DNA from 2 places in the Lactiplantibacillus koreensis genome. Region 2 is predicted to be linked to the other one. Evidence: predicted binding sites of a transcription regulator. Region 2 holds the regulator's gene; the other holds the start of a gene.
What was found. The regulator NrdR, encoded in region 2, represses ribonucleotide reductase genes. The targets are predictions, from matches to a motif close to ACACNATATATNGTGT.
Positions count from the first base shown of each region.

Region 1: nrdD (anaerobic ribonucleoside-triphosphate reductase) is a predicted target of NrdR. The motif match lies at 12,665-12,680, and genes of this name have one in related genera.

Region 1 is NZ_CP027190.1:987,621-1,004,550, forward strand. Features, by position in the region: gene brxC (BREX system P-loop protein BrxC) at 1-310, opposite strand, end outside; gene C5Z25_RS04880 (DUF1788 domain-containing protein) at 343-924, opposite strand; gene C5Z25_RS04885 (DUF1819 family protein) at 926-1,519, opposite strand; gene C5Z25_RS04890 (alpha/beta hydrolase) at 2,098-2,970, opposite strand; gene C5Z25_RS04895 (MFS transporter) at 2,995-4,164, opposite strand; gene C5Z25_RS04900 (DUF2798 domain-containing protein) at 4,399-4,905, opposite strand; gene C5Z25_RS04905 (cytochrome b5 domain-containing protein) at 5,067-5,306, opposite strand; gene C5Z25_RS04910 (Nramp family divalent metal transporter) at 5,549-7,132, shown strand; gene C5Z25_RS04915 (GGDEF domain-containing protein) at 7,199-8,329, opposite strand; gene C5Z25_RS04920 (EAL domain-containing protein) at 8,344-9,039, opposite strand; gene C5Z25_RS04925 (VIT1/CCC1 transporter family protein) at 9,168-9,767, opposite strand; gene nrdG (anaerobic ribonucleoside-triphosphate reductase activating protein) at 9,846-10,427, opposite strand; gene nrdD (anaerobic ribonucleoside-triphosphate reductase) at 10,360-12,582, opposite strand; gene C5Z25_RS04940 (hypothetical protein) at 13,126-13,623, shown strand; gene C5Z25_RS04945 (glycoside hydrolase family 32 protein) at 13,740-15,155, opposite strand; gene C5Z25_RS04950 (right-handed parallel beta-helix repeat-containing protein) at 15,148-16,512, opposite strand; gene C5Z25_RS04955 (glycoside-pentoside-hexuronide (GPH):cation symporter) at 16,534-16,930, opposite strand, start outside.
Region 2 is NZ_CP027190.1:2,411,431-2,428,360, forward strand. Features, by position in the region: gene polA (DNA polymerase I) at 79-2,727, shown strand; gene mutM (DNA-formamidopyrimidine glycosylase) at 2,739-3,563, shown strand; gene coaE (dephospho-CoA kinase) at 3,573-4,178, shown strand; gene nrdR (transcriptional regulator NrdR) at 4,218-4,733, shown strand; gene C5Z25_RS11710 (replication initiation and membrane attachment family protein) at 4,756-6,147, shown strand; gene dnaI (primosomal protein DnaI) at 6,151-7,086, shown strand; gene thrS (threonine--tRNA ligase) at 7,412-9,370, shown strand; ribosomal protein L20 leader region at 9,415-9,538, shown strand; gene infC (translation initiation factor IF-3) at 9,583-10,083, shown strand; gene rpmI (50S ribosomal protein L35) at 10,105-10,299, shown strand; gene rplT (50S ribosomal protein L20) at 10,335-10,694, shown strand; gene C5Z25_RS11740 (MarR family winged helix-turn-helix transcriptional regulator) at 11,110-11,565, shown strand; gene C5Z25_RS11745 (GNAT family N-acetyltransferase) at 11,578-12,099, shown strand; gene C5Z25_RS11750 (ribonuclease G) at 12,210-12,545, opposite strand; gene C5Z25_RS11755 (glycosyltransferase family 2 protein) at 12,778-14,079, opposite strand; gene C5Z25_RS11760 (hypothetical protein) at 14,082-14,570, opposite strand; gene C5Z25_RS11765 (YqeG family HAD IIIA-type phosphatase) at 14,925-15,452, shown strand; gene yqeH (ribosome biogenesis GTPase YqeH) at 15,452-16,600, shown strand; gene yhbY (ribosome assembly RNA-binding protein YhbY) at 16,610-16,924, shown strand.

The DNA.
Region 1 (16,930 bases), 1.1 Mb from region 2:
CATCAAGAAAATAATCTATCGCTGGTTTACCGGCAACTTCACGATTTTCTAATAAATAAGCTAAAATTTTTAAAAAATGTGATTTCCCAGAACCAAAGAATCCAGAAATCCAAACACCCATCTTAGTTGTATCTTGATTGATGCTATCCGTATAGGCGCTAAAAAATTCTTGAAAATGTTGCTGTAACTCCTTGGTAACCACATACTCTTCCAATTCTTGCTTAATATTAGCGTCCTGTTCATCCCCAATGGTAATAACACCCTTAATATTACGATCAATTGGCTTAGCAAATATCTCTTTTATTTTCAACTTATTTCTCCTCATATTCTGCGTCTATATTCCTAATTAATCTGAAATGCACGATAATAATTATCTTCTTTCACTTCACCGAACATGCTCAAGCTCAAATTATCGTATTTGCCGGGATAGAAAAGTACTACCGGTACTTGAGTAATAATTTGATGCATCGTATTCAAAATCTTATGCGCCCGAATTAATGGATAGACCTCTCCAATTCCCGTTACAAAAACAACTATGTTATCCGTGGAAACCAATTTTTCTTCCATATATGTCACAAACATATTTTCAGAATCAGTCATACCTAAAGCATTATTTAGCTGTTCTACTAAGTAGTCGAGTCCTTCATCCGCTTCCATCGCAATAACATCATCTTTAATTCCCATTTGAGTTAAAAGATCCCACATAATATGGTAAACATTAAATTCAATAATATCGATGCCTACTGTGGCCTGATTCAATTGATGCTTCATATTGTCAATCTCATCTCGTACTAAAAGCTTATCCTGAGGGGCATATCCTAAAATATAATAGGATACTTCATTTGAAAGACCACGACTGTGCTGAAAATCCTGGCTAGTGATTTTTTCGCGTAAACTTTTTAACTTCATTCTCGTATCTGTCATTTTATCTCCCCAATAGTACAGCTAGTATCTGATGTTCATCTTTATTTCGTAACATGTCCTCTAAATCAAGATCTAATAAGGGACGACTTACTTGGTCAAAACTCCCTTGATTTTTCATCAGCCCTGCTTCACGGACAAAGGTTTTAAAAACACCCATTAATCGCGTAATTGTTTCATCAGTCCAACTCGCAATTTGCTGATTTTCAGCCTGTTTGCGACTAAAAAAAGCTTCAATTTCATAATCATGTAACTCTGTATCTCCGAGTACTAATTCATCACGATAAACCTCATACATAAACTCTTCAAAAAGTTGATTTGATTTCATAACAGTTATCAAATCAATTAACCGTTGATTTGCGATATCAAGTCGTGGAAAAAGACTCATATAGTCTTGATCTAGACTATCGATTCGATGTGTTATTATTTTAAGCATGTCTTGAATACGAGCAACTGTACTCTGTTTAAAGATATTGTCTTTAATGGCTTGGCTATTAATTTCGCCTTGAGTTAAACCCTTATTTAACAATTCAATATACTGCTGAAACTCATTAAACCAAAAAGAATGTGAAACTATTGCAGCACTATATTTTATCATTTGCACTCACTTCCTAATTTCAGCGTAAATAATCACGACATATTGCCCATTATACTTTATAAAATACGCTAAAATTATACCATATCCGCCAAAATATTCTTGATTCCATTGTGGCTTAAACCGCTTGATCTTACCCCAATTCTGGATAAGTCTGCTCAAAATCAACCACTGCACCGCGCATTTTTTTAATCATTGACCAAGGTATAGCTAAATCTCCCAAACAAATGGGTCCTGTGCCAAACACAATGATGCAAGATTAAGACACCGCCAATTCAGCCTAATTTGGGAGATGATACAGGCCCGAAATCGCACTGGCACCTGCAAACACGCCAATTTTTCATTGGAAAATCCAAGGGAAACTAATGGCCATGCCAATTAGCTAACTTAATCGTCATACCACCACTATCAATTAATCCCAATGGTTGCAGCTGATGATCCTCGTCTTATGATTAATGTTTGCAGCTGATTTCTTAAATTATACCAGCCTTTATACCTATTTTTATTAAATAAATATCTATATTTATTCTGGACAAAAAAGACTAAGATCCAACGACCTCAGCCTAAAATTAGTGCGCTACTTAAGCTAATTTTTGCGTCAACCACGTGATAACATAGTCAATAATGGCCGGTTGATACCACTCCCAAGTGCCATGACCGGCCTGGTCAAGGATAACTTGGTCAACAGCCACTTGATGGTCAGTTAGTGCCGTTACCATTTCATCCGCTTGCGCTGGTGAGACAATTCGATCTGCATTGCCATGCATGATCAAGAATGGCGGTAACTGCGACGTCACATAATTAACCGGACTGGCTTGCTTAGCCCGCTCTTGATCCGCTTGAATGGACTGTGCCGTATCAGTCATGAACGAAACCCCATTGACTAATAGTGCTTCCGTGGCGGTTGTAGAATCGTGAAAAGCTTCGTTTAAGCCGGCTCCAATTGTTAATAAATCACAAAAGCCATACAATGAAACGACTGCTTTAACCCCCGTATTCGATTTAGAAACATCACTTGGTAAAAAGTGCGCAGTCTGGTTAGTCACGCCCATAAATTGTGCTAAATACCCGCCAGCGGAATCACCTAACACCGCAATTCGAGTTGTATCAATCCGATATTGGTCTGCATGGGTATACAGATAATTCAGCGCCTGTTTGCCATCTTCAACTAAATCAGGAAATTGATTAGGAATGACACGGTACTCAGCCGCCGCAACGACATACCCCGCTTGAGCTAAGGCTGTCCGCATTTGGATAAATTTATTATGATTAGCAGCGGTAAAACCACCACCGGGAAAATATAACACAGCTGGCTTTAAGTCAGTCGTGCGCGGCACCAACATCGATAGTCGCAATTCAACACCAGTATTCGCCGTAATCGTTTGATAATAGACTAAATTAGGCAGTTCATCCACTTGTGGCACTTGTTTCGTTACTTTCAATAATTCTGACATCTGTTTTCCTCCTTCAAGAAATCATCATTTAACGGGGACCGATTGATAAAAGCCCCTCAATGAACAATAGCTATCAATTAAGGTTAAACCAATTAACCCTAAACCACCAATACTCAGAACAAAACTCGGTAAAGTATTGCCCAATATTTTAGCAATGCCATTCATTATCGTTGGTGATAAAAATGACCCTAAACTTTCGCCCACCAACACCATAGAAGTTGCTAAATGAGTGTCCTTTTTAGTCGTAATTTTCGCCACTCGCATAAAGCTTTGAGGTAGCACCCAGCCGAAAAACACGCCGACTAGGATCACACCAACAAATACCAACATTGCATTTGGGGCATGCGCAATGACAATCATTCCCAAAGCCATGCCCAATAGTGAAACTGGCATAATATAATCGCCAATTCTTTTATTAATGTGGCCAAAAAAGCTACTAGAAATCATCGAAATGACCCCCATTAAGGAAAGCATCATTGCTGCCATGGCAGGTGTTGCAATCTTTGTAGTCGCCACTAAACTGGCTAATTTTACAACAACCACCATAAAGGCGCAAAAAGTTAGAAACATCAACCCCGTTAAAAACCAGACTTTGCGATTAATATGTCTTGAAACTTGCGTTTTAACCACTAATGACGATTCTGGAACTTTAATCAAGCCGCCGAATAAGATAATTGGGAGTAGCGCAATTGTATAGGATAGAAAAGCCGCCTTCCAATTAAAAGTAATTAACCCGGCAATAATCAAACCAATCCCAGCGGCCCCTAAGTTTTTGGCGGCATTTTGATAGCCCAACATCGCTGACAATTCATCATCTTGATAAAAACTAGCCATCAAACTGACTGAAAATGGGTTAAACAAGCCCACTCCGCAGCCCATTAAAAAGCGCGCAATTAAAATAGTGAGATAGTTATTGGTCATTGCCGGTACAATGCCACCACCTAAGAATAATAGTAACCCTAACATAATGGTTCGCTTAATCCCCAACCGTCTACCAATCATTCCTGAAAACATAATTAGTAGTAACGATCCTAAATTAGGTATCGTTATAATACTTTCAATTTGAGATAAAGATTCATTTTGTAATGATTGCTGCATCAACGGTACAACTGCCGAAATTGACGACGTGGTCATTGCCAGAATTGAAATTGACAATAGGGCTAGCTTAAACACCTTGCTATGTTGATTTTTCATTGGGTACCACACTCCAATTAGATTACTTGCGACTTATAAAGCGCTTACAAAATAACGAAATCAACTCGCTAATTTGTTGTTTTTTCACAATTCATATTTAATTTCATGCTAACACTAATTATAACGACATCCAATAATCGCCAAGCACTAGATTGATAGTCCCTAACTATCAATCTAATTTTTGGCAAAAAAAAAGACCCAAGTCCAATGACTTGAGTCAATCCTACTTAACGCTTAATCCTCATCTTTAACAGTTGAAGATTGTTCTTGGTTAGCAGTCGCTTGTTGCATCTTGCCCAACACCGCGCGCGCAATAGGCCCGACGATTAAAAGTTGGAGCGGTAATGCAACAATCAAGTTAAAAATCCAGGTATGACCATATGTTGCTAGCACATGACTCCCAGTCAGTTCACCTTCCACCGCAATCCCAAAGAGGGACATGCAAGTTACCATGCCAAGGACCATTAAAACTGAGATAGTAATCCCAATTAAAACGACTCTTTTCCGCATGTAATCATTAATGATATATTTGAAAGCTAATCCTTTTGCGATTGGTCCAACGACCAATAAATCTAAAATGATTGCCACTACTAAACCAAGGGGGTAGCCGCTCAAAATTGCGAGGACTAAGCCATTGCTGAAGCCTTGTGCCATCGTGACGTTATAAGCCGTCATAACAAAAACCATCAATCCAGCCATAATCGCCGTGAACACAACTTCTTCTTTTAAATTACGTGGCATTTCTATACACACTCCTAGGTTTAGTTTCGAGTGTTACTATAGCACGCGCTGGCAAGCTTTCGTAAGTAACAATTTGATGACAAATTATATAACGCTTACAAACTCATGTCACCAAACAGCAAAAAAAAGACCGCCCAAGTGGCACGATCTCTTCACTGACTTTAAGCTTGGTATTGACCGACAACCGTTAACTTAGCTAACACTTTCCGACCATGCGGGGACTGATTATCAATGACCGTCGTTAAATCTTGCCCAGCTAAATTACCATGATGCTTGCCACCAGCCCAGGCCGCAATGTTCGTCACATCATAGACCACACCATCGACTGCGACATACGCTGACTGACCGTTTTCACCATTATATTGTGCTAACTCTGCTTGATTAAAAGTCTTGGTACTCATTACAATCACTCCCTACTTAAATTAACCTAATAGTAAGCTGACTAACCAAACAAAAGCAAGCATTCGGTTTGCAATTCAGCATTAAACAGAAAAACATGCCACTTGACTACCAGTATGTAAGTTAGGTCCCCTAATATGACGTTCGTAAAAATAGAGCACTACTGCTGTCTAATCCCTAAAAATAATTTAATTGACCAGCCTGACAGCGTACAATGAGCCTGGTTAGAAAGGTGGCCAACTTCATGGGAAAATTTAAAACAAACAACCGGTCGCACAAATTAATTGCATATGCGAACGGCCCTTCTTTGGAAGAAATCAACGGTAAAATTGAAGTTCCAAAAAACATCGGCTTTTGGCGAACCCTCTTTGCGTATTCTGGACCGGGCGCACTAGTGGCGGTCGGCTATATGGACCCTGGTAACTGGTCAACTTCAATTACCGGTGGTCAAAATTTCCAATATTTATTAATGTCTGTCATCTTGATGTCAAGTTTGATTGCGATGCTGCTACAATACATGGCCGCTAAACTTGGCATCGTGAGTCAGATGGATTTAGCACAAGCTATTCGCGCCCGCACGAGTAAATCATTAGGGATTGTCCTATGGTTGCTAACCGAGTTAGCAATCATGGCAACGGATATCGCAGAAGTCATTGGGGCTGCGATTGCCTTGTACTTGTTATTCCATATTCCGCTAATCATTGCCGTTTTAATTACCGTTTTTGATGTTTTACTTCTATTATTATTAACTAAAATTGGCTTTCGTAAAATTGAAGCAATTGTCGTTTGTCTCATTTTAGTTATTCTACTAGTCTTCGTTTACCAAGTTGCTTTGTCGAGTCCCAACTGGGGACAAGTCATGACTGGCCTCATCCCAACCAGTCAAACCTTTTCCAGTAGTAAGACTGTCGCCGGAATGACCCCTTTAAGTGGCGCTTTAGGCATTATCGGCGCCACGGTCATGCCACATAACCTATACCTGCACTCTGCAATTTCACAGACACGTAAGATTGATCATCATGATGAAGCTGACGTCGCTCGTACGGTTAAATTTGCCAGTTTAGATTCTAACATTCAACTCACGGCTGCTTTTTTCGTTAATGCGCTCCTCTTAATTATGGGCGTGGCCGTCTTTAAAACTGGGGCCGTTAAAGATCCATCGTTCTTTGGCCTCTATCAAGCACTCGCCAACACCTCCACCTTAAGTAACGGTCTCTTAATTGAAGTTGCTCGTTCCGGTGTCCTATCCGTTCTCTTTGCCGTGGCCTTACTAGCTTCCGGTCAAAATTCAACGATTACGGGGACCTTAACCGGGCAAGTCATTATGGAAGGGTTCGTACACATGCGCATGCCGCTCTGGTTACGCCGGCTTGTCACTCGACTGTTATCAGTGATTCCAGTTATTATCTGTGTCCTGCTAACTAGTGGCAAGAGTGCACTCGCTGAACATGAGGCTCTGAATGACTTAATGAATAATTCCCAAGTCTTTTTAGCCTTCGCATTACCATTCTCAATGTTGCCGTTACTCATGATGACCGATAGTGCGGCCGAAATGGGCCAGCGGTTCAAAAACAAGCTGTGGATTAAAGGACTGGGCTGGTTATCCGTTATCGGATTAACTGGATTAAATCTGCTTGGCCTCCCTTCCCAAGTAGCTGGTTTCTTTGGTGATAAACCAACCGCAGCGCAACTCACCATTGCAAACCTAATTGCAGTTGGGTTAATTCTAATCATTTTAGCGCTCCTGACATGGACAGTAATTGAACTTTATCGGGGCAATCAACGTTACGCCGCCCAATTAAATGCTAACGGCAACGTCAGACTCTAAATCAAAAAAGCACTTTGTTAAACAATGACGACGTCACTGCTTAGCAAAGCGCTTTTTAAATTCAACTTAGTCGGTCGTAATTTGCATCCGACCATGTCGTTTTGAATGGTATAAATTATGATCAACTCGATTATAAAAATCCGTTGGCGTTGCATCCGTCGTTGCTAACGTTGAGACACCGACTGAAATTGAAATCGGAATCTGTTGATTACCAAAGTTGACTGGTATGTGGTTAAGGGCACTAAAAATCTGTTGCACCACACTACGAGTACTTGCTAAATCGTAGCCTGGAAATAAAATATTGAATTCCTCGCCACCAGTTCGATACAACTTCACGCGCGGATTGTTCGCATCAATCACGGTTTGTACCACATCTGCCACCTGCTGCAAGACTCGATCACCGGCGAGATGTCCATAAGTATCGTTCACCTGCTTGAAATGATCAATATCAAACATCATCATTGACAGCTTTAAATGATTCTTGGCACTATCATCAAATAAATATTTAATTTCTCCCGTATAAGCAGCAAAATTTTCAGTTTGTGTTAAAGCGTCATGACTCGCATATTGAGCCAAACGTAGCTTAAACTGACTATCCCGAGTCAACATTGTGACGTAAGCATACAGTAAGATTTCAAAAATAACTAAATATAACCATTCCTGAAAAAAGATTGTCCAACTCAACTCAAACTTTAATTTCATCCATAGCCACAGGAGCCCGCCAAACGGGATGCCAACTAGCAGATAACTAGCCCAGGCATAGTGGCGATTTTGAAATCGAATTCGAATCTCGTTCAACACCAGGAAAAAAATGACTAACGTTAGGGCGTGGCCCCATGATTCCCAATAACCAATTGATTGATCGAAAATCATGTACACTACCACTACGGGAATTAACAAATAATACGGAATCCGAATATTTAGAAAATAGCCGCAAAAGATAATCGCAATGAGTTGAAAATTCATAAACTGCCAAGCAGTAGCTTGACCAACGATTAACGACTGCAACCCAAACACAAATACTAACATATAGATGACGCCATGCCATGAATTGACCACATCATCATCAACATTAATATGCTTGGCGTGAAACCACGATGTAATCCAGTTAAACAATACCCAGTACAGCGTAAAAACACCTAGGATAAAGAAAATACTGGTTACAAACGGTGGCACTTGCCAGTTAGACCATGTCATACTAAAGTCCTTCCTTATTGCCGACCATCACCAGTTGGTTGGTTTAAAGTTGTTGTCTCTTTAACTGCTAACTGCGGTTTTCCATAAAAATACCCTTGATGTAATTCAATGCCTAATTGTTGTGCCATCAACTGATCATGTTCATCTTCGACGCCTTCTAAGATCAAGTCGAGATGATATTGCTTAGCAATCGTCTGCCAAAAAGCTAACGCGGTTGGAATCTGATCAGCTTTCCCACTCATCCGCAAATTCTGCATGGCAAACTTAATCTGGTCAACAAATGGTAAAACAGCTTCAATATTATCAAACGTATTCGAACCAGTACCAACGTCGTCAATACTTAACTTAATCCCATGTTGATGAAAAAGCACACTATACTTTTGAATTTCTTTAACCGTTGGATTTTCAGTGAACTCAATGGTTAAGGCCGCTGGATTCAATCGTTTTTTTAGATAAATGATTGTCCCTAGCATTAACTTATCTTCAGTTTGTTCTCGATTTAAATTCAAAGCGAGGACTCGATTAGTTACCTTGGTTGCCAATTGACCCGCTAATTCTTCCAATAACCCAGCTTGTTTTTTTAAAGACAATTCTGTGAAAGTTGCCGGTATAGCCCACTTACCATGCGTTTCTTTGCGTAATAATAGTTCATAACCAAAGATTGATTGCTGACTCTGATCAACTTGTGGCTGGACAAAAAAGCGATACATCTTATTAAAGACCCCATTCCTAAAAATAATTTGTGTCAATCCGTATTAACGTTTTAGCACGCTATAAGTATAGCCTTTTATTCATTAAATATCGATACTAAATCAGCCAACCGCTCTAATTTCAAGCGCTAACCGGCATTTCCCAACCAGATTCCCATAAGATACGTCATTAACGCCGTTGCAACGCCCACCAAAATATTTCGCATAATAATCTTATGCACCGGAACCACCGTGTGACGCGCACTTACTGTGGCATTTAGGGTCAACGCCACGCCCATTGCCATCAATGTATTAATCAAGCGCCAGCTAGGCAGCGACAGACTAATTGCTGCTAAAGGAATCAACACTCCCAAAATAAAAGCAATTAGTGAGGTTGCGGCCGCATGCAGTGGATTTAAAACATCAATCGCATGTAAGCGGGTCTGCGCTTGGTGACCATCAGCTGGTTCCGTGGCTAACTGTAATTTCAACTGGCTTAATTGCACATCCTTTTGGGCGCTGACCGACACATATTCACCACCAGCCATCGAACAGGCGCCCGCAATCATTCCCGAAATGCCACTAATCAGTAGTGTGGTTGCACTCAAATCCGCTCCCACTGCGCCTAAGACAATCCCGGAAACTGAAATAATGCCATCGTTGGCCCCTAAAATCCCAGCTCGTAAGACATTTAACTGATCCCAAAAGTGATAATATCGACTTTGCCATTGCTTAATCCAGATTAACATTTGGATTAACCACCCTTCTAATCATTTTTTTTGCGAAAAAATAACGTCGATCCTGGTGACCCGACGCTACCATACCGCTTAACGCACCAGCTTATCCCAAATAACCACTTCATTACGGGCTAGTGATTGTGGCACATCAATAATTCGTTGATTCGCACTCCCGCGAAATTGGAGTGACAAATCCATTTGGTCTTTTAAAAAGCGACCGTCCACTAAAATATCGATTAACGACAACATTTTTAGTTTATCCGTAGAATCTTGTTGCAACTCATCCCAGGTGTAACCTGACCATGACCAGATATCTTTCGTGTGCCCGAATTCTTGCCGAATACGCTCACATATCCGAATACCAACTTGCGTATTCAAAAATGGTTCGCCACCTAACAACGTTAAGCCTTGCACATAATCCTGACTTAAATCGGTAATAATTTGCTGTTCTAGTTCCGCCGTATACGGTTGCCCATAATGAAAATTTTGAGCGGCCACATTATAGCAGCCTGGGCAACGAAACGGACAACCACTTAGATATAAGCTACAGCGGACCCCTTCACCATCAACGAAATTAAACGCTTTATAGTCCGCAACATATTGTTCACTTAGATCCTTCGCTAACCACTCTTTGGGCGTCGGATTGTTTGGTCCTTTCGTAACGTGCGGCATTTTTGATCATCTCCGGAGACATATTTTTTTGACGTGACGTAATCTCAACGTGGCGACCATGCACCATCGGCCGTTGTTGGGGATTACCTAAATAACCACAGGTCCGTTTTACCACGTCACACGTTTTAGGGTCATGATTACCACATTGTGGGCACACAAAACCCCGGGCCGTCGCCTTAAATTCCCCTTTAAACCCACATTCAAAACACTGGTCAATCGCCGTATTAGTGCCCAAATAACCAACATGATCATAGGCCCAATCCCAAACGGCTTCCAATGCTTTCGGATTTTGCGTGAGATTTGGATATTCACAGTAATGAATGAAGCCACCGGACGCATACTTGGGAAACCGTTCTTCTAATGTTAATTTATCGAAGGGAGTTGGATGTTTCCGGACATCATAATGAAAACTATTCGTATAATATTCCTTATCAGTCACATCTGGAATACGTCCAAACTTTAAAATATCATCGCGACAAAATGTATCTGTCAACGATTCAGCAGGCGTTGAATAGAGGCTATAGTGATAACCACTCGCTTGTGCCCATTGCTGGCACTTATCGCGTAACGCCTTGACAACCTTTTCAGCAAAAGCTAAGGCAGCCGAATCTTGCTCCCAATCTGGGCCAAAAAAAGTGGTACAAACTTCATAAATACCAATGTATCCCAGTGAAATTGTCGCGCGTTCATTTTTGAACAATTCATCCACGGCCTCGCCTGGCTGAAGCCGCTTGCCGAAAGCACCATACATATAGAGTAAGGGGGCATTTTCAGGCTGGGCTTCCTTGGTCCGCTCAATTCGATAGGCTAACGCTTGATGACACGTTGCCATCCGCTCTTCGAAAATCTCCCAAAATAACGTTTGGTCCCCATGAGCTGATAAGGCAATCCGCGGTAAATTAACGGTCACCACGCCCAAATTCATCCGCCCTGAGTTCACTTCGACCCCATTTTCATCCCGCCAACCTTGTAAAAAAGAGCGGCAACCCATTGGCGTTTTGAAGCTGCCAGTCAGGGCCTTGATTTTGTCATACATTAATAAATCAGGATACATACGCTTGGTTGCACATTCAATCGCTAAAGTTTTAATATCATAATTTGGATCGGTTGGATCGAGGTTCAATCCACGTTTAACCGTAAAAATCAGCTTTGGGAAAATCGCCGTTCGCTGCTCTTTACCCAACCCTTTAATACGGATTTTAAGAATAGCCGTTTGAATTTCACGTTCAATCCAACTGGTCCCCAAGCCAAAGTTGACTGTCGTAAATGGGGTTTGACCTTGTGATGAATACAATGTATTAATTTCATATTCCAAGGCTTGCATCGCATCATAAATATCTTTTTTAGTTTTAGTTTTGGCATAATCAGCACGTTGATCCGCAGTAACCCACTGTTCTGCATCAGCTAAATGTTTTTGATAATTAATTGCCGCAAAAGGAGCTAATAACTGATCAACCCGGTTTGCTGAACAACCACCATATTGTAATGAGGCCACGTTAGCAATGATTTGGGCCATCTGTGCGGTCGCCGTTTGAATAGAACGCGGTGAGGCAACTTCGGCATTCCCAATTTTATAACCATTTTTAAACATGCCATCAAAATCTATTAAGCAACAGTTCGTTTCTGGGGTTACTGGTGAATAATCCAAGTCATGCCAATGCAAATCCCCACGCAAATGCGCTTTAGCAACTATATCAGGTAACATTTTGAGCCCAATCGCGCGACTAGCAGCCCCTGCTTCTAGGTCCCGTTGCGTGTTAAACACGTTACTATCCTTATTCGCATTTTCATGAACCACATTGGCGTCACGACTGAATAGCTGTTCAATGCGATCCCGCACATTCGTGGCCGCAGAAAATCGGGCTTGTTCCGCAATAAAATAATCTTGATAAGCTTTAGCAGCCGTCGATAAAGCCAAATCCTGTAGAATTTGAATCAACGCTGGTCGTAATTCACGTGTTTCAATGACCGTGGCTGTCCGATAATGTGTGACTAACGCTTGCCGCACCGCTTGTCGATCAGCTTCAGCTGGTAATAATTGTGCTAAAACATAATTTAATTTATAAGGGTGAAATTTAGTTTGCGTCCCACCACGTTTAATAACCGGTAATTCTCGTAACTGATCTAAACTAGTTGCTGTTGCCCTTGCTTCCATACCCAATCCCCCACTTTATTTAAAAATAAGCCATTTAAGCCAAGTCACCGCTACCAGTTGCAGTGGTCTGAATTCATTTACCATACTATATATAGTAGCTCATTTTAATTAGCCTGCCTATAGGTCCCCTGACTGTTTAGGTCGTCCACCTCGCATTAAACGGGAAACTAACAACGTTATGCCGACCAATAAATAACTCACATTTTTGTTTTATATGGCTTAACTTATATAATCGGAATATTTATTTCAAGACATCAACCATTGCTCACAATCGTATGACTACAACGTTTTATCCAAGTAACCTTCGACCCATTTCATCACAATCAATCGTCTAAAATTGAAAAGGTCTCGATTCAATCGATTTAAAATGGGTTGTCCAAAGTCAGCCACGACGTTTTTTAACAAAAAATCATTGTAATCGGTTTAATTTTTTACTATAAAGCATGGCCTATTGGTTCCACTTCCTGCAAGCTTCCTTTATAATGAAAATCAAGAGAGAAAAAGTTCCTAATTGTCGGGATTAGGACTTTGGAGGAGATTATCATGAGAAATTTACGGGGAATGTTGGGGTTAACTTTACTACTAACATTGGGGTTAGCTGGTTGTCAGTCGACAGCCAGCAAGTCTTTCCATGCAGCACCCAAGGCCGTCCAAACCACGACCAAGGTCAATGCAGTTAACAAAGTACAAACTAACGATTACTTAGGACGCTGGGTCAGCCCTTCCGATCAAGTGGCATTATACCTAACTTCAAAAAAACAATTGGCCTTTTTTCAAGCCAACCACCCTACGATTAAGGGCGGGTTTACGTTAAAGCTCGCTGGTAACAACCAAGCTAACTTAACGCAACTCAAGTTTGGCTCAGCTAACTTAAACCTCACTAACGCGACGAGTATGATTTTAAAACGCGGCAATACAACGATTCAGTTAACAAAAGATTCCGGTTGGAGTCCACAACATAATGTGATTCCAACCGATTCAAAAACAGCGCTACAAACGACGGCCTTAGCAGCCCCTGCGGCATTAAAGCCAGAATACTAACACAAAAAGAGTGCCCAAACCTTGTCACCTTTACTGGCAGACACTAAATAATCGCTGCAAGAATTTGTACGACTAATTCTTGCAGCGATTATTTTTTTATCAGACCGATTAGTTAATTAGAACTTAATCGCATGTTTTTCTAATTCATATACCGTAACTGCGGCTGTCGTTTCGGCATCGGTCATTAGACTTAAGTTCGCCGCATCCGCATAAAATCTTTCGGTGAAGGTACGCTCACCATTATTCACAAAGATTTCAACTGAACTCGTATCTACGTACAACTGTAAGCTGAGCGTGTCAGTCACTTGCAACGGTGCTGTGCGTTCGGGATCAGCGCCCGTTCGATTTAAAACAAGTTGACCCATTTGCTGATTGTATTTCAGTGTCAGAATTGGTCGCTTCAGCGTATCTTGCAAGCTAATTTCAACTTGATTAATGGCCGCCATATCGATTTCAAGCTGTGCCTCATATTGTTTTAGCCCGGCACTAATCAGTTGGGGGGCCTTAACCGGTTTTGTTTGGGCGACAACTTGCTTGACTCTAAGTTGGTCCAGTTCCTTAATCGGTCGCATTTGTAGGCGATTATTTTGATAAACTAATTCTCTTGGTAAGGTCAACGCGCCAGCCCAGCCATCTGCGCTTTCAGGCATGGCACTTTCCCACATCGCCATCCAACCAATCACCAATCGGCGATTATCTGGTGTCAACATCGTTTGTGTCGCATAAAAATCATGTCCGTTATCTAATTCAGTAAACTGACCACGTTTAAACGTATTATCATGATACTGATACTTTCCCACTAAATAACCCGTTTCGTGTAAATTTTTAAACTGATTAGCGGTCGCCTCGATACCTTGTGGTGACATCAGTAAGACGTCATCGTCACCTAATCTGAAGAAATCTGGGCATTCCCACATCCGACCTTCTTGACTAGCGGCTTTTGATTGCGCCGTGACCCCAATATAATGCCAATCAATTAAATTTTCCGATTGATACAAGAGAACCCGACCAATTTGGTCATTATTTTGGCTGCCTAGGATTAAATACCAATGGCCATTATTGTACCAAACTTTAGGATCACGGAAATGTTGCGTATTATCTTGGGGTGCCTGCGCAATAATTGGATTATGCGCATATTTCTTAAAATGAATCCCATCTTCACTAATTGCCAAATTTTGATTTTGCCAAAAATGTTCAGCATCGCCATCATCATAGTAGTGATGACCCGTATAAATTAAATACATTTTATTATCATGCACAACGGCACTCCCTGAAAAACAACCATCTTGATCTTCTGGATCACCCGGGGTTAACGCAATTGGTAACGTCTCCCAATGCGCTAAATCACGGCTACGGGCATGCCCCCAGTGCATTGGTCCCCACTTAGCATCGTTCGGGTAATGTTGATAAAAAATGTGATAATAGCCTTGAAAATAGCAAAAGCCATTAGGATCATTAATCCAACCAGCTGGTGCCATAATATGGTAGCCTAATCGGTAACGCGTATTTGTTAATTGAATTTTTTCAGTCATTAGTTTTCCCTTCTAGTTGGCCAATCGTTGGCGTTGCTCTAAACGCATTGACGTTTTGATCTAGCTTAACTTGCGTGGCACTCCCAGAATCAAGCACCGTATTAGACACCGCGGCTTTTTCAACCAAGACCGTCGTCACTGTCAATGAAGTGGCGGTTTCAGTCGTCAACAAGGCATCGACCTGTGAGTTAAACGCTGAATCACCACTTGCTGTCTGGACCGCAGTCGCCACCACATTATTAGTGGCAACATAATTATGACTGCCCGTGATTAATCGAATAATAACGGGCGTTACGCCAATCGGTCGTAAGTATTCGGGTGCCATACTTTCTGAAAAATGATTGCCAATAATCGAATTATTATGACCACTAATCATTAACAGTCCCGCCGCATCAGTCAAGCCATTATTATGACGCTGCATCGGTTTCCAAGGTTCGCGATCATGTAAGAAATGATTGGCCGTAATCAGATTTTCTGAACTGTCCTGACTCAAGACTACCATCCCCGGATAAAACGCATGTAAGATATTATTCGAGAGTAATGACCGAGTCACCCCTTCAAAATAGATGGTACTGGCGCCACGTGGGAAGATATTATTAGCTGTCACCAACAGTTGACCAAAATTTTGGGCATAGAGTGAATAGCCTTTAAAGCCCGCGCCCATTAAATTATCGGTCACCTTCGAGGCTTGTCCCCAGCCCCGCAATTCAATACAATTGCCACATTCAGCAATAAAATTATCATGGATTGTTAAGGCATCCGCATGATAGATTGTCAGACCATGCTCTAAATAAACTAAGCCCATCTCAGTAATTCGAAATGAATCTTGGGCACTAGCCACATAAATCCCAGTTTTGCCATTTGTATACGTATTTTCCGGGTTAGGTTCATCTGAACCATCATCAACAAAGCTCACACCATCAATACAAAAATTTGAAAATTCGACTGAACTAATTCTGGGATTGCCCTCACGAGCCACATAGAATGCCGCATTATTCGCCTCAGTGTCATCACTAGTTGGCACCAAATCGACAAGAATTCGACTACCACCCGGCCATAATTCATGCAAATCGCCCCAATCGGCCTGTGGAACGTTATACCGAATACTTGAAGATGTGAATCCATGCCCTGACCCGACAATTTTTAGAAAGCTAATATCAATAACAACTTGTGTCTTCAAATGATAATCTGCTGGCGGCAAGTAGATCACGGCGCCAGGTTTACCACCGTTATTGCTGTTAGTATCGGTTTGGTGACTTTTAATATCGGCAATAATGCTGTTAATCACGGCACCAATATCCGTATACGGATTGCCAATTGCCCATTTAGTCACATCATAATAAGTTGTATTAGTCATAATTCCTCCTAATGATTGCGGTTATTTAATCGCTGCTGTTTTTAAATCTGCTCGGATGGTTGCTTCATTTTTCTCATACTTTGCGTAGAAGAACATTGGAATAGCCGCCATTATAAACAAGAGCGCTGGCAACCACACAAAGCTAATGTTAATTCCTAATAAGGAGCGTTGATCCTGAATATGATTCGGGATATAACCAAAGAATTGCATCACCTTCGATGGAATAAAGCCCCCAATCCCGCTACCAGCCTTGACACAAAAAGCGCTTCCAATTGAGGTTAAAAACCCACTAGCACGAATGCCATTCTTCCATTGACCAAAATCAACCGCATCGGCTAACATTAGGAATGGCATCGCAGCTGCAACCCCAGTTCCAATCGAACCAATACAATACAGGATAACCACCGCTACTTGGTTA
Region 2 (16,930 bases):
TAAAATCATACGCGCCCCGTTAGACACGATAATTTGGTACAATTAAAGAAATCGTTCGACTTAAAGGAGCATTCGGTAATGGCAAAAAAATTATTATTGATTGATGGGAATAGCGTGGCGTTTCGAGCGTTTTTCGCATTACACAATCAACTTGAGCGGTTTGTAAACGCCGATGGTTTACACACGACGGCCATTTATGGCTTTAATACGATGCTTGATCATATGATTAAAGCGGTCGAACCAACTGATATGTTGGTCGCTTTTGATGCGGGTAAAACGACATTTCGGACGGGCATGTTTGATGGTTACAAGAGTGGCCGGGCGAAAACGCCGAGTGAATTTTCTGAACAAATGCCCTACATTAAAAAATTGTTGGATGCATATGGTATTCAACATTATGAATTAAAAGACTTTGAAGCCGATGATATTATTGGTACCTTGTCGAAAGCCGCAGACGAGGCGGGTTATACGACTACTATCGTGACTGGTGATCGGGATTTAACCCAATTAACAACGGATCAGACCACGGTTGCAGTAACCGTTAAAGGCGTTTCGGAAGTTGAACGCTATACCCCTGAACACGTGCAAGAAAAGTTAGGCATTACGCCGACACAAATCATTGATATGAAGGGACTAACTGGGGATACTTCTGATAATTATCCGGGCGTCACCAAAGTCGGTGAAAAAACTGCCCTGAAATTGTTGAAACAATATGAGTCACTTGAAGGGGTCTTCGAAAATGTTGCTGCGATGAAGCCTAGCAAGATGAAAGAACATCTTATTGAGGATCAGGCACTGGCTGAACGGGCCAAGGTTTTAGCGACTATCAAGCGGGATGCCCCGATTACCGTGGGCTTGGCTGACTTAGCGTATACGGGACCAGATATCGACCAATTGGCTGAATTCTATCAAGCGATGGACTTTCAATCTTTCTTAAAAAAAATAAAAATTGCGACGAATGAACCAGCTAAGCCGATTGCGTACACCGAGTTAACAACGGCTAATTTAAACGAGTTAGCACAATTTAAGACCCATGTGGAATTCTATTTAGAGTTGCCTGCCGCCAATTACCATACCTCAGCGGTTGCGGGTTTTGCGATTGGCCATGCCGATCAGTGGTATATCAGTCGTGATGTTGAGCTATTACTCAAGCCAGAATTAGCCGAACTATTGGCTAGCACGACGATTCAGAAAAACGTTTTTGATATGAAACGAACCATGGTTGGGTTGAACCGCTTAGGACTTAGCTTGAAGGCGGTTGACTTTGATTTATTACTCGTCTCATACTTGCTTGATACGAATGATAATAGTAATGACTTGGGTAACTTGGCGGAACAGCATGGCTACCTAGATTTACCAACGGATGAAGAGGTCTATGGTAAAGGGGTTAAACGGGCGATTCCAGAAGATAATCATATTTTCTTTAGCCATTTAGCTCGGAAGTTAGCGGCAATTGCGGCATTAAAACCAGACCTTTTAAAGAAGTTAGATGAAAATGAACAAACCCCGTTATATCACGATATTGAAAAACCGATGGCTTTGGTTCTAGCACAAATGGAAATTGCTGGGATTACGGTGGATAGTAGTCGATTGAAGGCCATGGGGAGTCAGTTCAAAGAGCGGCTCAGTGAAATTGAACAAGTTATTTACCAAGAAGCTGGCCAAGAATTCAATATTAAGTCACCTAAACAATTAGGGAAAATTTTATTTGAAGAAATGCATTTACCAGTGCTTAAAAAGACCAAAACGGGCTATTCAACGGCGGTTGATGTGTTAGAGAAGTTGGCTCCTGAGGCCCCAATTGTTGCGAATATCTTACAGTACCGCCAAATTTCGAAGATTCAGTCGACTTATGTCGAAGGGTTATTGGATGCCATTCACTCAACCGACCAAAAAGTGCATACTCGGTACTTACAAACGTTGACGCAAACGGGTCGATTATCTTCCGTTGACCCTAATCTCCAGAACATTCCGGTCCGAGTAGAGGAAGGGCGACGGATTCGTCAAGCCTTTGTGCCAAGTCATGCCGGTTGGCAGATCTTTTCATCTGATTATTCCCAAATTGAACTGCGGGTCTTAGCGCACATCACGCATGATGAAAATATGCAGGCGGCCTTTAAAGCTGGTGATGATATTCATGCGGCAACTGCAATGCGGATCTTTAATTTGAAGTCACCGGCTGACGTGACCCCTAATATTCGCCGCCAAGCCAAGGCAGTCAATTTTGGAATTGTCTACGGGATTAGTGATTATGGGTTATCACAAAATATCGGCATTACTCGCAAGCAAGCACGCAGTTTTATTGACGCTTACTTTGCGGAATATCCAGGTGTGAAGCAATACATGACTGATATTGTTAAAACGGCCAAAGAACAAGGCTACGTGGAAACTATTGCGCATCGACGCCGGTATTTGCCAGACATTAATTCGGCTAGCTTTAATCAACGCGCTTTTGCAGAACGAACAGCGATGAACACGCCGATTCAAGGTAGCGCTGCCGATATTATTAAAATTGCGATGATTAATATGCAAGCACAATTAAAGGCCTCTGGGCTACAAGCGACGATGCTGTTACAGGTTCATGATGAATTGATTTTTGAGGCCCCAGCCGCTGAAATTCCAACGCTTGAAAAGTTGGTGCCAAGTGTGATGGATTCGGCCATTAAGTTAGCTGTACCATTGAAAGTTGAAAGTCATTTTGGCAATACTTGGTATGATGCAAAATAGGAAGTGAAGAGATGCCTGAATTACCAGAAGTTGAAACGGTTCGGCGTGGGCTGAATCGCCTTGTCAAAGGGGCGACAATTGCAAGCATTGAAGTCCGTTGGCCACGAATTGTCAATAATGATGTTGATAGTTTTAAAGCCCGCTTAGTGAATGCGACCATTGAAAAAGTCGATCGGCGGGGGAAATATTTATTATTCCGTTTTAATCATGGCTTGACGATGGTCTCGCACTTACGGATGGAAGGTAAGTATAACGTGATGCCTAAGGATGAAGGTCAAACTAAGCATACGCACGTTATTTTTCACCTGACTGATCAGCGAGATTTGTTGTATAACGACACCCGCAAGTTCGGACGGATGACACTAGTACCAACCGGTGAAGAAACGACGGTCGGTGGGTTAAAGACCATGGGTCCCGAACCAATTGACAGTGAGTTAACTATGGCTTATTTAACAGCTGTTTTGGCGAAATCCAAGAAAATGATTAAGCCATTTTTGTTGGATCAAAGCAAGATTGCTGGAATTGGCAATATTTATGCGGATGAAACGTTATGGATGAGTAAAATCCATCCGATGCGGCCGGCTAATAGTTTGACCGAAATGGAAATCGCTGCATTACGGCGAAGTATTATTGCTGAAATGGCGATGGCGATTAAGGGGCACGGTACGACCGTGCATTCTTTTTCGACGGCATTTGGTGAAGCGGGACAGTTTCAAAATCAGCTACACGTGTATGGCCGGGAAGGGGAACCTTGCGAACGCTGTGGGACGTTAATTGAAAAAATTAAAGTGGCGCAACGAGGGACCCATTTTTGTCCCCACGAACAACTGTTGTAGGAGGCTAAAATGACGCAATTAATTGGTTTAACAGGTGGCATTGCAAGCGGTAAGTCGACGGTATCGGCAATGCTCGCAACTGCCGGCCTGCCGATTGTTGATGCTGATAAGTTAGCCTGGCAAGTTGAAGGCCCAGGGATGCCGACGACCGAAAAAATCGTGGCGCACTTCGGCCCGCAGGCGCTACAACCGGATGGTCAGCTCAATCGGTCTTGGCTAGGCCAGCTGGTCTTTAGTGATACCCAAGCCATGGCTGCGTTGACGGCAATCACGCAATTACCGATTCAATATGCTATTTTAGAAAAAATTGTGTCACTGGGCCAAGTGACCCCTGCACCGCCAGCCATTATTTTAGATATTCCGTTATTGTTTGAAAACGGCTGGGAACAGTTATGTGATCAAGTGATGGTCGTTACTGCGGCTGATGCAGTGATTTTACAACGGTTAATGGCGCGTAATCACTTGACGGTGGCGGCAGCGAAAGCACGTATGGCGAGTCAATTACCCTTGGCTGCAAAAGTTAAACAGGCGGATATTGTGATTGATAATGGGGAAAACATTGATAAAACAAGAACTAGCGTGTTAAAATGGCTGGAAACTATAAAAACTAACTGAAACTTAAACAATGATTAGCAAAGATGAGGTGAGAAGTCTATGCAATGTCCACATTGTCATCATAATGGCTCCCGCGTAGTTGATAGCCGGCCTACCGATGATGGTCGGGTGATTCGGCGACGGCGTGAATGTGAAAACTGTGGGTTTCGTTTTACGACGTTTGAACGCGTTGAAGCGACCCCATTACTAGTTATTAAAAAGAATGGGGCGCGGGAAGAATTTAATCGCGAGAAAGTATTGCGCGGTATTATTCGATCGGCCGAAAAACGTCCCGTTAGCATGGAGACGATGACTAGCGTGGTTGATGATGTTGAAAACCAAGTTCGATCACTCGGCGAGAATGAAATCTCTAGCCAAGTGATTGGGGAATACGTCATGGAAAAGCTGGCAGATATTGATGAAATTTCGTATATTCGTTTTGCCAGCGTCTATCGACAATTTAAAGACATGCACGTCTTCTTAAACGAACTACAAGATATGATGGAACGCGATAAAGTAAAATTGGCGAAGCGAACACCTAAAAATGGGGATGCGCCGAAGCCCAAAAAAGATTAAGTTATGAAGATTGGTGAACAACATGCCTAAAGATGATCCAAACTTAACGCCGAAAGCGGGCTTAGTTGTCCCACCGACATTAGCGTTAAGTGCCACGGAGCAGGCCGTTTTGGCTGAGCTCTATTTACCACTGATTGGTCCGCTGGCTTATAGTCTGTATGCGGCTTTACGGCCGCTACAGCGCTCAACCAGTGACTTAAGTAATCGCCGCAGTCACGCTGAATTATTGGGCATGCTAAACGTTGATTTGCCCACGGTTTTAGCAGCTCGGCGTAAGTTGGAAGCCACAGGATTACTCCATAGTTACTATCAAAAAGATGAACTTGGGGAAGTCTATATTTATGAGTTGAAGGCTCCTATGCCGGTGACGCAATTCTTTGAAGATGATCTTCTCAGTGTTTTATTGTTAGATGCCGTCGGTGAATTGCGGTATCAACAATTAGCGACCGCATTTACTCCGGCAGCGGTGGATTTGACGCAAGCTACGGAGGTCACTGCGAATTTATTAGATGTCTTTCATATTGACAGTCAAAAAGTGACGCATGTGCCTAATGAGATTAAAGCGGTGCGCCAGCAGTTACCAGAACCAGCAACCACAAAAGTGACGCCTGATTTAACTGATGAAGCATTCGATTGGCAAGTTTTAGGCCAAATTTTGAAACAAAACTATGTTGATCTAAAACAGGTCGCCAGTTCGCGTCAACTGATTATGACGGAAAGTCGTGTTTACGGGATTAGTGAAGTTGAAATGGCTAAGTTGATTAGCGAAGTCGCGAGTCTAACAACGGGCCGATTTGATGAAAGTCAGTTGAAGCTTTTAATTGCCCGCCGCTACGAACGCCCGACGGCCCCCACTGAACAGCATGTGGCTGTGGCAGCTGCAGCAAGCACCCCGGCAACTGCTAAAACCCAGCTATCAACGGCTGAACAACAACTGGTGGCACTAGCGAAACAACAATCACCGTATGATTTTTTAGCCGATTTGAAGAACGCCAAGCATGGCTTTGTAACTAATGGTGAAACACGGCTGGTCCATGATTTGGTTAATCGAGGCGTGTTACCAAATGCGGTCATTAATATGGTGATCTATTATTTATTACAAAATCGTGAATTAGCGGCTTTAAACCGGAACTTATTAGAGACTGTTGCTAATGATTGGCAACAACATGACGTGATGACTCCAGAAGCGGCCTTGGCTTACTTGCAACAACGGCAACAGCCAAAGTCAACGACGCGACGGAATAATCAACGGCATAGTCGGCCAACTCGGAAAGAAATTGTGCCGAAATGGGCGCAAAAAACAACGGGAACCAAGTCTGCAACGAGCAGCGGTAATCAGTTAACAACTGCACAGCGCAAACAATTGGCAGAACGGGTCGCGAAATTAGATCCTAATTCAGATGAGGAGGACTAACACATGGAGAATATTTCTGAGGGCTTAAAAACCTTGATGAATAAGCGCCACCTAAATCAACAATACCAGGAACTCATGACGACGGTTTATCAGGATCCCGATGTTCGTCAGTTTTTAGCAGCTCATCAGGACGACTTATCTAGTGACGCCATGGAGCGAAGTGCTACGAAGCTCTATGAGTTTTGTCAAGAAAAGCAAAAAGTAGCGCGGCACGAACCAACCCAAGCACCAGGTTATCAACCAGAATTAGTGATGAGTAATCATTTGATTGATATTGCTTATCAACCAACACCACAATTTCAAGAAGCCCAGGCGGAACGTGAATTAAAACACCGGGTCCGTTCGATTAGTATGCCTAAAAATATTCAGTCAGCTGATTTAAAGGCCTATGATCAAGATGGCGACCGGGCAACAGCCTTGATGTCGGCGTTAGACTTTATTGATGCGTATACGCAAGCGCCTAAACGGTTCCATCGTGGGTTATATTTGTACGGGTCCTTTGGGGTTGGCAAGACATTCTTACTTGGGGCAATGGCTAATAATCTAGCGACTCGTGGCTTTCAAACGACACTCATTCATTTTCCAAGCTTTGCAGTGGAAATGAAACGGTCAATTAGTAATAATACGTCAGGCGACAAAGTTGATGCGATTAAGCGGGCCCCAATCTTAATGATTGATGATATTGGCGCGGATGCTTCATCAACTTGGATTCGTGATGATGTGCTCGGGGTTATCTTGGAATATCGGATGCAAGAAGAGTTACCAACGTGTTTTTCATCTAACTTTTCTATGCAAGAATTACAAGATGGTTACTTAACTGTTTCACAAAAAGGCGATGAGGAACCGATTAAAGCCCAGCGGATTATGCAACGGATTCGGTTCTTAACCACTGAAATCGAAATGATCGGTCAAAATCGTCGGTTGGATTCAACGAATTAAGATTGACTTTTAACCTAAAAGTGGTTTAATAAAAACAGATGCAAAAGACATGCTCAACCAATCATTGGTGACAGAGACCGGAACCTAAGCTGGAAGTTCCGGACCGGATTGGTTGAGATACCACTTTTGTGAACATGCTCAAACGAGCCGGAACGCTTCCGTTATTAGCGCTAATGAGTCAGTGGCTTTAAGTCACTGAAAAATCGGGTGGAACCACGTCAATCACGTCCCTGATACTAGTTAATGCTGGTATCAGGGACTTTTTTGTCGTCCCGGCGCGGTGTGTTTTGGTGAATGAGTAAATTTTGAAGGAGTGTGTCAATTTATGGCAAGTATTAAGGTTAAGTTTCCAGATGGCGCTGAAAAGCAATTTGATGCTGGCGTTAGCACCGAAGATATCGCAAAATCTATCAGTCCCTCATTGGCTAAACGGTCAGTAGCAGGGAAGTTCAATGATCAAGTGATTGATTATCGACAACCCCTCACAACGGATGGTAGCATCGAAATTATTGCAGCCGATAGTGATGAAGGTTTAGCTGTTTTACGTCAAACTGCGGCGCAAGTATTAGCTAATGCAGTCCATCAATTATTCCCAAAAGTTAATTTTGGGAGTGGCGCTGGTAATGCGAATGGATTCTTCTTTGACACAGATAATGCTGATGGTAAACAAGTGAGTGAAGATGACCTTGAAGCGATTAGTATTAAGATGCAAGCTATCATCAAAAAAGATTTACCAATCGTTCGTGAAGTTCTGTCAAAGGACGCAGCCTTAGACTTAGTTGGCGATAATCCTTACCAACAAGATTTAGTTAATGAACAAGCTGCTGAAAATGACGGTCAAGTCGTTGTTTACAAGCAAGGTGACTTTGTTGATTTATCAACTGGAGCACAGTTGGCTTCAACGGGTAAGGTTAAAATCTTTAAGTTATTATCTGTTGCCGGAGCATATTGGCAAGGTAAGTCCAGCAATCCAATGTTACAACGGATTTACGGGACGGCTTTCTTAAAGCAAAAAGCTTTAGATGAAGATCTTAAACGGCGGCAAGAAGCGCGTGAACGTGATCACCGGGTTATTGGGAATGATTTAGATTTATTCTTCGTTGATCCTAAGGTCGGTAACGGTCTTCCTTACTGGATGCCAAATGGGGCCACGATTCGTCGTCAAATCGAACGTTACATTATCGACAAAGAAGTCGCTAATGGGTACCAACATGTTTACACGCCAGTTTTAGCTAACTTGGATGTTTACAAGCAATCTGGCCATTGGGATCATTATCGTGAAGACATGTTCCCACCAATGGATATGGGCGATGGCGAACAATTGGAATTACGGCCAATGAACTGCCCGTCACATATTCAAGTTTACAATCACCATATTCGCTCATATCGTGAATTACCATTGCGGATTGCTGAACTTGGTATGATGCACCGTTACGAAAAATCCGGGGCTTTAACTGGGTTGTCACGGGTACGTGAAATGACATTAAATGATGGTCATACATTCGTGGCGTTGGATCAAATTGAAGAAGAATTCAAGAATATCTTACGTTTAATGGTGCAAGTTTATGATGACTTTGACATTTCTGATTATCGTTTCCGTTTAAGCTATCGTGATCCTGAAAACAAGGCAAAATACTTTGATGACGATGCCATGTGGGAACGCAGCCAAAAGATGTTGAAGTCAGCTATGGATGACATGGGCTTAGACTACTTCGAAGCAGAAGGTGAAGCAGCCTTTTACGGTCCTAAGTTGGATGTGCAAACTAAGACGGCCTTGGGTGGCGAAGAAACATTATCAACCATTCAATTGGACTTCTTGTTGCCTGAACGCTTTGATTTGAAGTATGTCGGTGCCGATGGTGAAGAACATCGACCAGTCATGATTCATCGGGGCTTAGTTTCAACGATGGAACGCTTTGTCGCTTACTTAACTGAAATTTACAAAGGCGCTTTTCCAACCTGGTTAGCACCAAAGCAAGTTAACATTATTCCAGTTAACAATGGTGCCCATGGTGCTTATGCTGAAACCGTTCGGCGTCGTTTAGCCGCAGTTGGCATCCGAGTTAACATTGATGACCGTAACGAAAAGATGGGGTATAAGATTCGTGAGTCACAAACGAAGAAAGTCCCATACTTGCTTGTTGTCGGTGATCAAGAAGTTGCCAATGGCAGTGTTTCAGTCCGGAAATATGGTGAAGAGAAGACCGAATCTGAAGGTATCGATATGTTTATCGGGGCCATCAGTCAAGAAGTTAAGAACTACAGTCGTGGCGCTAGCAAATAAATAGTTGACTTACGATTTTGGTTCTGCTATAGTATTGTAGTTGAGAAAAAAAGCAGAAGCACCCGCTTCTCGCCTAGATAACCAGAGTTATCGGGCAGACGAACGATGAATTGATTCCCATTAACGGGGTTGAGCGGGCGTGTTATGCGCCTGCTCTTTTTTGTGGATTTCTCGAAATTTTACGGAGGTGAATTACCATAGCTAAAGATTCAATGGTTAATGACGGCATCCGTGCTCGTGAAGTACGTTTGATTGCCAGTGATGGTGAACAATTAGGTGTCCAGTCACGACAAGAAGCAATGAAGATTGCTGAAGAGGCAAGCTTAGATCTTGTACTAGTTGCACCGAAAGCGAAACCACCTGTGGCCAGAATTATGGATTATGGGAAGTATCGTTTCGAGCAACAAAAGAAGCAACGGGAAGCCCGTAAGAAACAAAAGGTTGTTAGCATTAAAGAAGTTCGCTTGAGCCCAGTAATTGACACCAATGACTTTAACACAAAGCTGAAACATGCTGAAAAGTTCTTGTCAAAAGGTGACAAAGTTCGGGTTTCCATTCGATTTAAAGGTCGGGCCATTACCCATAAGGATATTGGTCGTCAAGTTTTAAACCGGATGATTGAAGCAACTAAAGAATATTCGTCGGTTGAAGCCTATCCTAAGATGGACGGCCGGAGCATGTTCTTAGTGCTAGCACCAAAAACTGATAAGTAATTTCTAGGAGGATTATTGATTATGCCAAAACAAAAGACAAACCGCGCTGCTGCCAAGCGTTTCAAGGTAACTGCAAAAGGTAACATTAAGAGCGCCAACGCTTTCACAAGTCATCGTTTCCATGGTAAGACTAAGAAACAACGTCGCCAATTACGTGGTACGGCTGTGATCGAAAAGCCAATGGTCAAAACATATCACAAGTTATTACAAAAATAATTAACACGTTTTAGTTAAATCTAGGAGGAAATAAGATGGCTCGAGTAAAAGGTGGAACAGTTACACGCAAACGTCGTAAACGAATTTTAAAATTAGCTAAAGGTTACCGTGGTGCTAAGCATATCCAATTTAAGGTTGCTAAGGACCAAGTAATGAAGTCATACCAATACGCTTTCCGTGATCGTAAGAAGCGTAAAAGTGACTTCCGTCGTCTTTGGATTGCCCGGATCAATGCGGCAGCCCGGATTAACGACATCAGCTATAGCAAATTAATGCACGGTTTGAAGCTTGCTAACATCGACATGAACCGTAAGATGTTGGCTGACTTAGCTATTAACGATGCGGATGCTTTCAAAGCATTGGTTGAAGAAGCTAAAAAGGCCTTGGCCGCTTAATTAAAAATCCGTCACTAATGAGTTAGTATCGGTGGACCGGTGATGATACCATTTGGGTATCGTTACCGGTTTTTTTGTGTCGATTTTTGGTTATTTGTCTTGTTTTGCGATGCCTTTTAGGAAATTAATTTTTTTGGCGATTAGTTTGGTGACCATGATTGTAAATCCGATCATTGGTTTTATTATTCAAAAGTTCGGAACCGTTCACATGTTGGTGCTAATTTCAATAATTACAATAGTATCAGTGATTTTAGCTTACTATTTAATTGTAAGAACAAAGAAAATTCAAGCATGAAAAGGGCGTAAAATGTTGGTTATTTTAGCATGCTTGATGACCTAATTTTAAAAAAATAAGTTGCAAATGCAACTAAAAAGTCTATAATAGCTTTATAATTAAGTATCAGGGAGGGTTGAAATGGAAAGTAGGGTATTACGCGATATTGGAACAATAGCACGTGCGCTTGATTCTATTAGTAATGTTGAGTTTAAGGCTATTTCATTGGAAAAAGGGCAGTATTTATATTTAAGCCGTATTTATGAAAATCCTGGAATTACACAAAAAGAGCTGTCCCAACTCCTTTGTGTTGATAAGACAACGACAAGTCGAGCGATTATGAGGTTAATAGAAAAAGAAATTATCATCAAAACGGATGATCCAACCAACCAAAAAAACAAGTTACTTTGGGCGAGTAAGCAAGGAAAGCTGTTATACCAAAATTTAGAAAAAGAGCGTTTATATTCAACAAAAGTTGCCTTAGCGGGATTGAATTCGGATGAAATTAAAGCGATTGAACAGGCACTTTCAGTCGTCACGCACAACATTGTAGAAAATTGGCAATTTGTGAAGCAAGGAAATAAACGTCATTATTAAGGAGTTAAATTCATGGCTATCGAAATGAGACCAGTCACAGTGGACGATGTTGCAGACTTACAACAGGTTAGCATCGAGACATTTTCAGAAACCTTTGGCACGGAAAATTCAAAAGAAGATTTGGAAAAATATTTAAAGTCAGCTTATAATAAACAAAAGCTGATGGCTAAAATCGACAATCCTAACACTGATTTTCAATTAATCTTTTATAAAGATGATGTAGCAGGCTATCTTAAGTTGAATGAGAATTCGGCCCAGACAGAACTTAAAGTTAAAAATGCACTCGAAGTGGAGCGTATCTATATTAGAAAGCCATTTCATCGACTAGGACTGGGCGGACAGTTGATTGACTATGCCTATCAACAAGCCGTGAAAAAGCATAAACAGGCTATTTGGTTAGGTGTATGGGAACATAATATAGGCGCAATTGCTTTTTATGAAAAACAAGGATTTAGTGCCTTTAGTGAGCATGTCTTTAATTTAGGCAATGATCAGCAACGTGATATTTTGATGAAAAAAGAACTTGGGGAATAATATATCTCGTGGTAAAGCTGGTTACTGCTATCGATAGGATAGTTAAAAAGTCCCGCTCCTAATTGAGTGAAACCAATTAGGAGCGGGACTTTAAAGTAAATAAGTTAACTTTAATAATTTGAAAATAATGCTGAAACAATGGCACCAAATACGAAGATATAAAGTGCAACGAGTACAATCCAAATAATAAATTGAACTAAGCCGGCCCGATTCCAAGTGGATTGAACGGCTTTAAAGGTTTCAACATCAGTATACTGTCCTTTTTGCCAAGCCCAACCGTTACCTTTGAAACCGACGACGAAAACCCAAACAATGTTAAAAATTGGAATTAACGTCAAAAGTGGTAAATAAGTGCGATTCCCAATTCCCCAAATAAAACTAAACATAAAAGCGCCCCAATTCCAGCCTTTCACTTCTGCTGGAACCTGTGTGCCGTTTTCTTCCATAATCTATTCCCCCAAAACAAGTCAGCTTTTAATGACATCAGAATCTGGTCAGGCAACTGAATAAATATTATATTAATTATTATATCGAAAGCTAACTATTTTTAATAGGGGGTAATTCGGTGTTTTTTACGGTTAACCTAATCTTTATCGTATGGAAGGGCTTACGAATAATTCAACCGACACCTTTGATGATCGACTAGTTCATTTTGATCCACGCGCTAAATAATTAATATTAATTGATATGTTTACGAACTGGACTGACCCAGGTCCCACTGCCGTAGCCCATAACAGTTTTAATCGCTGGAATTAGGGTTGTGACTAGGGCCAGGGAATTAACCTGCCAATAGACGAGCATGTAGAGCGGCATGAAGATAAGATATTTGAGCTTGCGACCACCGTCATCGACGATTAACGCTGACACGAGTTGTAATAACCCGGCAAACATTTCGAAGGTAACAAAGATGAAAGCCATACAGAACATGTGATAAACGCGTTCATAATTACCAGTGAAGACAAAGGTAACAAGTGAAAGAACAAACATAATTGTTGAAATAAAGAAAAACAACGACCAAATAATACTTAATGTCTGGTCAGTAATAAAGGCCATTTGTTTCAAGAATCGCAAGGGATGCCTCATCACACGACCAAAATTAGTTAACAAGACTTCCGTCCCACCCTTGGCCCAACGTTTTCGTTGATGATAGAGTGCTTTTAATGATTCTGGCACGTTCATGTAAAATAAAATATCAGGTGAAAAGACAGTTGTCCAACCGTTTAGCTGGTGATCCCATGCGATACTGATGTCCTCAGTGGCACGGTCTTGACGGAATAAGCCAACATCAATGAGGGCGTCGCGACGATACATGGTATTGGCCCCACTATAGGCATACATATTCCCAAGGGCACTAACTTGGCTGCGTTTGATGACGCCAACGATACTAGAAAATTCGACCGTTTGGGACTTAGCAATGAGTTTACTCCGATTTTGCACATCCATGTTAGCAGTTACGGCTGCGACATTGGTGTGTTCTTGGCCCACAAAATAATTCATGTATTTCCATAAGGCATCGGGTTCCGGAATAGAGTCAGCATCATTGCTGAGAATGAACTCGCCTTTAGCAAAAGCAACGCCAACATTGAAGGCATGCGCTTTACCCTGATTTTTTTCAATCGTAATTACCCTTAAATTCGCATATTTCTTTTGCAATTCGATCAGTATTTCAGGGGTTTTATCGGTTGAGCCATCATCGGTGACGAGGACTTCATAATTCGTATAAGTAAGATTGTTCATTAAGTAATCAATAGTTTGAGCAATCATGACTTCTTCGTTATGAGCCGGAATCATGATGGTGATGAAGGGTTGATCTTTAGGTGTGAGATAAAAGAATTCAGTATGCCGATGCCGGTAGACGGTTTGGTAACAAATAACGCCCATGAACCAAGCGAAGGCGCCTAAAATCGGATAGGAAACAAGTAGCAGGAGCACAAAGTTCCAAATGCTTTCAAATGGTTTCAGCGTTGAAAGAATCTCCATAGCTAGTCCTCCTCTTTATAAAGTTTATGGATTTCGTTAATTTCCAAGTTTTGTTCCGGTTTAACGTGATAATTGCGGACCGTTTCACGGTAATGCCGATCAGCAAAACGGGTGGTATAAAAAGTTTCGAGTTGCTGTTTGCGTGCTTGCAACTGGGCGTCATCATATTGAATCTTCTTTTCGACGTGTTGTTTGACGCGGTGATTATTATGAACAGTAGAAATAATAACGATAATGGCTAAAATAATAAACGCAATAATAAAAAAACGGTCAAAAAAGTAAAATAGGGTACGGCCTTCCTCATAACGCCAAGCATGTAAAAAGCGGTGATTATTGATGAGTAGCGTAGATGAAATAGTCCAGTAAACGGGAACGGCGACGCAAATCCAGAAAATAATGACCATGATAGTTTGCCAGATTTTGGTCAAAAAATGACCGCTGCCAAAATAACTGTCGGTCACGTAGGTCTGCATAACATCTTTTTTCTCCATTGATTTTCCTCCTATATAAAAGCATATTTATTTTCACAGCTTAAATATACGCTTTCAGTAAATAAATAAAAACCAAACATTTGGAGATGAGTTAGTCTACGACTGGTAATGGTGAGTGACAATTAAAGTCGGGTCCTCACTTGGCGTTGATATAACAGCTTGATTAATAAAAGTTGCACTTTCTTTGAAAAGCCTCTATTATGAAAAGATAACTGAATTTATCAACTGTCTGATGCTTAGTCTGGTCAATGACCGGCTATTAAAAGGTTGCGGGAGTATGATAAAATGAACAGGTGGGGTCTGGCGACTAATCAGGCCTGCGCATAGACTATGTGAGAAGCGAAGGGGAAAATGATGATTAAGCAATTTAAGCCAACTTGGATGATACCGGCAATTTATAATATAACGCCAGCTCAGCTGCGTGATAAGGGGATCAAAGCAGTCTTTACTGATCTTGATAATACCCTGATTGCTTGGGATAATCCGGATGGTACCCCGGAACTAAAAAAATGGTTGCATGCGCTTCAAGATGCTGGTATTCCATTAGTTGTCGTTTCCAATAATTCGGAAGCCCGGATTGCTAAAGCTGTGTCAGCATTGGAGCTCCCATTTGTTTCGCGGGCCTTGAAGCCGCTACCAATCGGCATTCAAAAAGCACGCCGACAACTCGGGTTACGCCGTACTGAAGTTATTATGGTTGGTGATCAATATATCACCGATATGTGGGCGTCTCATGTGGCCGGCGTTGCCAGTGTCTTGGTACAACCAATTGTCAAGACCGACGCATGGAACACACGTATTAATCGATTCTTTGAACGATTTATTAAAGCTCGGTTAGCCCATCGTTATCCAGAATTGCATTTTCAGGAGGAACTTAAATAGTGAGTGAATCAACTCAAGTAACATCAGCAGAAACGCTATACTGTATTGGCTGTGGGGCCGCCATTCAAACGACGAACGCCCAAGCGGCTGGTTATACCCCAGCTTCAGCTTTGAATAAAGCCTTAGAAAGTGATACCAAAGATCTATATTGTCAACGTTGTTTCCGATTACGGCATTATAACGAAATCGTACCCGTTGATTTGAGCGATGATGATTTTCGGCACCTGCTAGCAACAATTCGGGAAGCCGACGCTTTAGTTGTCTATGTCGTTGATATTTTTGATCTTAATGGGAGCATCATTCCTGGGTTGCAACGCTTTGTTGGAAATAATCCAGTCTTGTTGGTCGGGAACAAAGAAGACGTCTTACCACGTCAATTACGGCGGACAAAACTTCGAGAATGGATGAAACAACAAGTTCGGTCCCAAGGGATTAAACCCGTCGATGTCGCATTGACTAGTGCGAAAAAGGGCCATTCGATTGATGAGTTATTAGCGCTAATTGAAAAATATCGTCGCGGTCGTGATGTTTATGTTGTTGGGGTGACTAATGTTGGTAAGTCGACATTAATTAACCGAATTATTGCAAATAACACTGGCCTGAAGGATTTGATAACGACGTCAAGATTCCCCGGAACCACGTTGGATAAGATCGAAATCCCACTAGATGATGGTCATAAGATGGTCGACACGCCAGGAATTATTCATCCAGAACAAATGGCACACGTTTTGAGTGGTGACGACTTGAAATTAGTCTCACCACAGAAAGAAATTCGGCCCAAGGCTTATCAATTAGGCAATGGTCAGACGTTATTTTTAGGTGGCGTGGCCCGGTTAGACATTGTGGATACGGCTAAACCAGCTGGTATCGTGTATGCGGATAATAATTTAACGTTACACCGAACGCGGACGGAAAATGCCGAAAACTTTTATACGAAACATGTTGGTGAATTGATTACGCCACCAACCGGTGACGCAATCAAAGATTTTCCACCATTGGTGCGGCATGAATTTAAGACCACAGAAATTAGTGATGTGGTTTTTGAAGGTCTAGGTTGGGTGACGGTACCAGCCGGGACCCGATTAGCTGGCTGGGCACCTAAAGGGGTCGATGTTTTGACCCGACCAGCGATGATTAATAGGAAATAGGAGAACTTAATGGAAAACTTAAAAGGTAAACAAAAACGTTATTTGCGGAGTGCGGCACATCACATGCGGCCGTTATTCGCAGTTGGTAAAAATGGACTGACTGATGAATGGTTAACGCAATTGACAGGGGCGCTGGACAAACGCGAACTGATCAAAGTTAACATTTTACAAAATTCAGAGGTGACAACAGCTGAAGTTAAGGCGGCTGTAGAAGCAAAAACACCGATTACGGTTGTCCAAACGATTGGCCGGGTTTTGGTGTTGTATATGCCAGCGAGTAATGCCGATTTACGGCATTATTCGTTGAAAGTTGACAAGCTTTAAGGAGGA